DNA from 2 places in the Halobacteroides halobius DSM 5150 genome. Region 1 is predicted to be linked to the other one. Evidence: riboswitches for the same ligand, from Rfam matches in the RefSeq annotation. Region 1 holds a riboswitch; the other holds the start of a gene.
The links. Region 1 has a riboswitch for lysine ahead of lysA (diaminopimelate decarboxylase). Riboswitches for the same ligand answer to the same signal wherever they lie in the genome.
Positions count from the first base shown of each region.

Region 2: linked by a shared signal. The riboswitch ahead of HALHA_RS06780 (Na+/H+ antiporter NhaC family protein) and the one ahead of lysA (diaminopimelate decarboxylase) in region 1 are both predicted to bind lysine.

Region 1 is NC_019978.1:587,755-591,960, reverse strand. It holds gene HALHA_RS02975 (CBS domain-containing protein) at 1-374, opposite strand, end outside; gene lysA (diaminopimelate decarboxylase) at 512-1,825, opposite strand; lysine riboswitch at 1,942-2,112, opposite strand; gene HALHA_RS02965 (TetR/AcrR family transcriptional regulator) at 2,292-2,864, opposite strand; gene HALHA_RS02960 (TonB-dependent receptor) at 2,880-4,206, opposite strand, start outside.
Region 2 is NC_019978.1:1,383,279-1,387,484, forward strand. It holds gene HALHA_RS06775 (vWA domain-containing protein) at 1-442, opposite strand, end outside; gene HALHA_RS06780 (Na+/H+ antiporter NhaC family protein) at 578-1,768, opposite strand; lysine riboswitch at 1,826-1,967, opposite strand; gene HALHA_RS06785 (protease complex subunit PrcB family protein) at 2,035-2,511, opposite strand; gene HALHA_RS13475 (hypothetical protein) at 2,688-2,828, shown strand; gene HALHA_RS06790 (divergent polysaccharide deacetylase family protein) at 2,872-4,059, opposite strand.

The sequences.
Region 1 (4,206 bases):
GCCAGTAACTTATCTACTAAAATAGTGGTTGTAGCCCCAACAGATTTTATAATCTGATCATCATCAATCTGTTCATCTTGATGATGGTCATAAATTATAATCTCTACTTCCGATTCTTCAAATAGATCTATTAAAGCTCCCGTTCTAGTTGGTAAATTATTATCTACCATAATAACCTTATTTACTCTAGATTTATTTATCTCTCTAGGCCGTTTAACAGGAATTCTATCTTTATATAAAGCCATAAATTCCTTTACATTATTAGCCAATTTTCCTGGAAAGACCATAATAGCTGCTGGATATAACTTTTGAGCAGCTACCATAGCTGCTAATCCATCAAAATCCGTTCGCTGATGGGTAGTAATTATCTCCATCTTATCACTCCATTATATTAATTTACAATAGCATAATTTGCATTATTATTCTTCTATTTAACCTTCATAATTATACCATAAAAAGTTATAAAAAAAAAGTAAGAGCGCTTAAGCACTCTTACTACTTAATAATTTCTCTATTTAAGTCTCTCTGGAAGAACATCATTAGAGATTAAATCTTGCTTACTTTCGGGCTTTACAATCCAATCAATATTATTCTCACTTAATAATAAAACCCCAGGCCTTGTTACTCCATTATAATTACTACTCATAGCATATCCATAAGCTCCAGTACAAGATGTTAATAGTATATCTCCTGGCTCTATGTGCGGTAATTTAATATCCTTAATTAAAATATCACCTGATTCGCAACACTTACCTGTAATAGTAACAGTCTCTTCTAATTCTTGGTCAGCTTTATTAACCACACATGCTTCATATTCGGCATCATATAAAGCTGGTCGGATATTGTCTGGCATTCCACCATCTACCGCAACATATTTTCTGATATTTGGAATTTGTTTCACTGAACCAACCCGATAAATAGTAGAACCAGCCGTACCTACAATTGAACGACCTGGTTCATTAATTATTTTAGGTAATGGCATATCAAGACTCTCACATGTTTCTTTAATCGTTTTAGTTACAATCTCAGCGTACTGATCAATACTTGGTTTTTCCTCATCTTCAGTATAAGGAATTCCAATTCCACCACCTAAATTTAACTCTTCCATTACTAAACCTGTCTCTTCTTTTACTTCTTCTACAAAATCCATCATAACCTCTATTGCTTTAGCAAATGATTTTAATTTGAAGATTTGAGAACCAATATGACAATGAAGTCCTACTAACTTCACATTTTTTAACTCTTTAACTTGCTTAATTGTTTCTAATGCTAAACCATTTTGTACTCCCACTCCAAACTTAGAATCAGTCTGACCAGTTTGAATATAGCTATGAGTATGAGCTTCAATTCCAGGCGTAACTCGTAATAAAATATCTTGTACTACTCCATGTTTCCCTGCTAATTGATTTAATAACTCTAATTCATATTGATTATCTACCACAAAACTTTTAATTCCTGCATCTAATGCCATTTCAATCTCATCAGGTGTTTTATTATTTCCATGAAAATAAATCTTTTCTACTGGGAAATCTGCCTCTAATGCCACATGTAATTCTCCACCCGATACGACATCTAAACCTAAACCTTCTTGGTCAATAATTCTTGCCATAGCTACTGATAAAAATGCCTTACTAGCATATAAAGTTTCAGAATTGGGGTACCACTTTTCAAAGGCTTCTCTATAAGCACGACAATTATCTCTAATTTCTTTTTCATCTAAAATATACAAAGGAGTCCCATATTCCTCAGCAATATCTACTAAATTATGTCCAGCAACCTCTAAAATTCCATCCTGACTAACCTCCATTGTTCCTTGTAATTTCATAAAAACTACTCCTTTCTCCCTGCTCTATAGTTGTGTATGAGCTTTTAACTTCTCACACTAATTGCTAACCTATAATAAAAAAAGGTTATGAGCTTTTCTCATAACCAGATCTCCAGTCGTAAGATAGCTCTCCACAAAGTGGCAGTAATATAACTATTAATTATATCCCCAACCCTAAGAGATAGCAATTGCTTTTAGGGCTTCGGCAATAATCCCTTTCCTCCTAATTCTACACTCAGACCTAGCTCCTTAGAAGTACTAATAATCATTGCTCCTCTATCATTCTATTTAACTGCAAATAGCTTAACATAATTATTCTGTCTTGTCAAACCTTTTTGAGATTAATTATCAATTGTTTTTTCTGTAACAACCTCCTGATATTCTCCATAATAATTAGTCCCCCACACACCTACTAAAATTAATACAGCACCTACAAAATAAAACCAATAATAGACTACAAAAACTATTAGGCTTGTAGTAACCCATTAAAAATTAGCTCAATAATCTCATTCTTTATTTTAGTAACCGGAAATTCGTCTCTAAACATAAACCAGTGTAGAGCATTAATATTAACCATGCCGATTAAGGAAGCAGTAGCAGTCTCAATATCTAACTCTTTAAACTTTCCTGTCGTTACTCCCTGTTCAATGATCTCTTGAATAACAATGGTATATTTGCTTCTGATCTTTTTAATATGTTCTTCAAACTTATTCTTATACCCTAAACTTTCCCGAGTTAAGAATTTACAAAAATCCCGATGTTGATTATAGAATTCAAGATGAATGGTAACTGTTTTATCCAATTTTTTAGCCGGATTATCTATTCCTGCAATTCCCCGCTTAATCTCTTCAGTTAACTGATTAAAACCCATTTCTACTAACGAAGAAATTAAATCTTCTTTATTATTAAAGTAGCGGTATAAAGTTCCTTTTCCAACTCCTGCTTCTTTGGCAATCTCCTGCATCGTAGTATCAGCAGCTCCATTCTGCGAAAATTTTTCTACAGCTACTGTGAAAATTTTTTTTCGTTTGGAATTCATAGCTTCAACTCCCTTTTAAAATTCTACCTTTAAGCGAGTATAAATTCTATCATCTCCTAAATTAGAAATCAAGCTTGATTGGCTGTCGCTGTTACTTTCTTTATAAGTCCCGCCGATCTGCAGTTCAGTAGAATTAGCTAGAGAATAAGTAAACTGCGGTTCAATTAAATAAGTTTCACTCTCTGCTTCATAGATGGCATTAGCTTCTATTGTATGGAAGGTAAAGACCGGTTTATCAAAGTGGACGTTAAAGGCTTTAATATCAGCTTCGCTGTCTAATCGGCCCTGCTGGTAATAAACCTGCCCGACTAAATATAGGTTATTTTCAAACTTATAATCCGCTCCTAAGGTTGCTTGGATTCGATTATCAAACTGATCATCTTCATACATACTGTAAGCAACTTCGCTCCAGACACCGATACCATTGATATCGCCAATGACATCAATTCCCACTTGATTAGTTTCGGGGTAAAGGATAAAGGAGTCTAAAGTCTTATTGTTACTATCACAATAAGTAGCAAAACCTTCTGGATCATTTGTTTGATTTACATATTCCTCATAATTCCTAATCAAATCATTCACTTGATTTTCTAGATAGTCTCTATCCACTATGGGTAATTTATCGCGACCGTGATATACAGTTGCTGATACATCAAATCCTTTCAATCCGCGCTTAGTAACCTTGAAACCAGCTTGAGTATTTTCAACATCATCCTTTACTTCATCCAGTGGATTATTAATTACTTTTTCTTTAATATCACTTTGTAAAGAATTAATTCCTTTTATTTCTGATACCATTGTAGCTACCTTATTATTAAATTTATTCAATAAATTTATTTTTTGCTCCTTACTCATTTGATGCGTCTTAAAAAACGGCGTCACAACTCCTGAGATCTCAATCCGCTTCGGAGCATAGTAAGTTCCCTTCACTGCCTTGACTGCTACCTTTTCATTCATCGGCTTGAGGGCGGTTAAATCTCGAGGATTAAAGTAATTAGTCGGTTGAAGTTTATAAGAGCTGCCCCAGCTAATCTTCTGTTTGCCTAATTGCCAATCCATATTTTTAGTGTAGTAATTTACATAAGCTTCAGCAATCTTCACTTCTGTTTCCCGCTTTGAACTAGGTAACGTAAAAGATTTAGCTTCTAAATCCACATACACATCAGCAGTAAACCCAAATCTCTTCTCTAAGATTAAATTAAACTTTTCTGTATCAGTTAGATTCCCATTATCAAGATTAGCAACTAAGTCACTCTCTAAACTTCCGGAAATTTCAACTTCATCAGCCGCTAAAGCTCCCGTACCAACTACCATTAGCAGGGCCAACACTAACGACAATAAT
Region 2 (4,206 bases), 800 kb from region 1:
TTAGTAAACTTGTTCTAATAGATGATTCCCCTGTTGGATTTATTTTATTTATAAAATTTATAATTTCTTTTCTATTTTTAACCCCCAATGGAATTGTAAAAAACGATGGGGTATTATTTCTATCTTTATTTCCAAAAACCCTAATCCCTAAATTTAAGTTTGTAGGCAAGCGATTAACTATACTATATAGTACATTCTTTGACGTAGTTATTTTATTAATATTTTCTTTATTTTGTATACTTTTTGATACATCCCAAATTATTTCTACATTATCTTTATATTTAATAGGCAATTGTGGTTGATTTACTTTTATTTCCCCTCCAGAAATCTTACTATTATTAGCTATGGAAAAAGATAAAATATCTAATTGTTCTATCCCCATGATAAAAGATATTAAACATATAATTAAAATTATTAGAGTCATATTTAATTGTGATTTCATTACAATCCCTCCTTAATATAATGTATTCTTTTTTTTATTGTTTATGATTTTTATTTTTATGTTCATAAGTGACTATATCTTAAGTGAACTTAATACTAAAAAAAGAGCAGGAATTATCCTGCTCTAAACCAAAAGTTATGCGGTAATTTCTTTTGTATCTTCTATTGTTACTTCATCTCCTTCGACTTCTTTTCCGAATATATTAATAGCTATATAGCAAGCAATCATACCTAATAGCAATAATGGAAATACTACCCAGTAAGGTAGTCCAAATCCAGCTGGAATAAAGCCAAAGACAATAGAAATGATTCCTACTATAAGCGCATAAGGGATTTGTGTATTAACATGATCAATATGGTCGGCAGCTGAAGCTGTAGAAGACATAATTGTAGTATCAGATATTGGACTACAGTGGTCTCCTAAAACACAACCAGTCAATACTGCTCCAATTGTTGGTAACATAGGTGCCCCAAATTGATACGCCATTGGAATTGCTAAAGGCATAATAATTGCGTTAGTTCCCCAAGAAGTACCTGTAGCAAAAGCAATTATGCCCGGAATAACAAACATCATTGTTGGAAGTAAAAATGGTGGAATAATATCCTTAGTTAAAGCTACAATATAATTAGCTGTTCCTAGCTTTTCAATTACTGTTCCTAAGGACCAAGCTAGAATAAGAATACCACAGGCTACAGCTAATGCTTTAGCTCCATCAATCCAACCTTCCATAATTTCTTCTACTTCTAAATTCCCTTTAAATAGTCCTAATATTCCTGCAACTATTGTACCACTAAACGAAGCCCATAGAAGAACTACACTAGAATCAGCATTTCCAAATGCTTCTCTAAGTCCCACATCGGCTGCTAATCCACCACCATTATACCATAAACCAACTAAAGAAACTATAATAACTGTAATAATAGGTAAAAAAGCATCATACCATTTCATACTATTATTTTCTTTATAATTCATCTCTGTTAGTTCTTCAGAAGCCATTGGTGTGGCCCCATCTGCTAATACCTTTCCAGTTTTTCTAGCCCTTTGCTCTGCTTGATGCATAGGACCTATATCTTTGCCAGTCCAAATAACTACTAAAATCATAAATAAAGCTAATATACTGTAAAATCGATACGGAATTGTTTTAAGGAAAACAGAATAAACATTTTGCTCAATGCCTAACTTAGTAAAAGCATCCTGAATTAATCCCATTTCATAACCAACCCAAGTTGAAATAAATGCCATACTAGTTACAGGTGCGGCTGTACAATCAACAATATAAGATAACTTTTCTCGGGATACCTTTAACTTATCTGTAATCGACCGCATTGTAGTTCCTACAATCAAACTATTAGCATAATCATCAAAGAAGATTAATACACCCATTATCCATGTAGCTAACTGTGCTTTTTTAACAGTTTTATACCTGTTAAGTATAAACCCAACAACAAATATTTTAATTTGTTGTTTCGGCAGTTAACCCTTTCCTTAGCTAAGTACTTTTGATAACTGCTCCTCTACCTTATTATTTTGTTTATATTTAGAATAACACACATTAGTAACTAAAGCAAGAAAAAAATAATTTCATCCTTATTTTAGTTTATATTTATCATCTTTAACTTATCTTCTGCTGGGGTTAAAAAGAAAACCTTCTTAATCTCCTTTTCTTTTAAAGATAGTTCAACAATATCATAAGGATAGGTAATCATTTGGATTACAGCTTGATTTGGTGACGGTCCAACTGCTTTAACAGTTACAATTAAATTATCATCTTTTTTTCTAATCTCTTTTATTTTAATTTGAAATCCTCCTGATGAACGCTCGCCTAATGAAGCATAAACAGCAATCCTATTATTTAATGATAAATTTTCAATACCTCTTAGCTTGTTGCGTAACTGACCAATGGAATTAGGCGTTATTAGTTTCATTTGCCCTTGTTTAATAGATTCACTACTTAACTTTCTACCCTCTAATTTTTCTGTGTTATTATAAATAACTTTTCCTTGCCTTAAATTACAACCACTAATTGCTAAGACTATTAATAGATTTAAAATTATTATTTTGTACTTCATAATTATCTCTCCTTGTTTGTTATATTGTTTATTATATTATAATTTTGTCTTTTTTGCAATCTTTATGGTCTTAAGTGACTAATATTTTAATGAATAAGTTTAGGTTTGATTTAAAGGCATTTCTGGGATATTTTCTTCTCCATAAGTTAATAATAACCTTGAAAGGAGGCCCACAAATGATGTTAAATGAAATTAAAAATCAACTAAGCAAAACTATGGATGATAACCAAGAAACAAATCATTATTCTAAATTAATTGTTACAGCGGCTGGAGCATTTCTATTAGGTAGAATTATGGGCTTTATTAAAAAAAAGTAGCTTTCTTTCAAAAAAGCCAGGAAACCCTGGCTTTTTTACAATATTAGATTAAATCACTTATTCCGACAAACTTTATTCCTATCTTATCTAACGAAGGTAATATTTTACTTAAAACTGAAAAAGTTATTCTCCCACCATGTGGGCCAACATGACCAATCCCTATTGCTTGACCTTCTTTGATAGCATGAGCTACTAATAATAAAAGATTCTTTCTAATATCACCATAATCTTTTTTATTATCTAAAAACACATCCCTTTCTAAGTAAGGAACTTCTAATTTATTAGCTAGCTGCCCTACAACTGATTTAGAAGTAGTACGACTATCTATAGCTATTAAATTATTACTTTTTGCTACCTTTAAAATAGCTTCCATTACTCTTTTATTAGCAGTAGCTTTAGAACCAGTATGATTATTAAACCCAATTGCTGTTGGAATATCAATTATTGCTTCTTGAACTCTAGATTTAATCTCCTTAGTCGATAAACTAGTTAAAATTGGTTTAGAACCTAACCAACTTAACTTACCCTTTTCTGACTCCATTGGTAAATGTACAATTACATCAAATCCATTTTCCTTAATCTCTCTTGCCTCTTCAGTTGAAGTTTCTTTAAAGGGTAAGATAGCGCAAGTTATCTTTTGTTCTAACTTTAGTATTTCATCTGTTCCTGCAGCCCTATTTCCAAAATCATCAATGATAATTGCTACTTTAGCTGGTCCTCGTCTAACTCTAAAAGGAGATTTAAAATTAATATAAGATGACAGTTTTGCTTTCCGACCATTAATTAAGAAATAACCTGTTTTAGCACCATTTATTCTACCACCAATTTGAAGTAAAGAATCAATTAATGCAAATTGTTCCATTAATTTTAGTTTATATATCTTAGATGAAAAATTATAATATATTTTACCATTTTTATAACCTACATCTTTAAGTGCTATCTTTGCATTATGAGATAAATCTATAGCTAAACTTTCAATTCTTTTTCTCACCTGATAACTTTCATGATCTACAACTTTATTTATAGCTTGACTAACAGAAGAATAAAGAATTACATTTCTAATTTTGGCCCTGACTATAGTTTTTATTCCTTTTTGGCCTGGAGTTATAGCTAGTCTTTCATTTGCTAATAAATTATTTCCTTTTATAAAAAAGGTAAATATAGATGAAAATAAGAACACACTAATCACTACAATAAAATGGATTCTTTTTTCTACTTTAAATTTTATCATTTTATTATAACAACTCCTAAATCCTTTACCATATTATATTCAAAATCAAACCAGAAATATCACTATATATATCCTATCAATATAGATAAATTAAAAAGGCTCTGGTATTTACGTAAATACCAGAGCCTTTTTACCGCTAAAACTTAT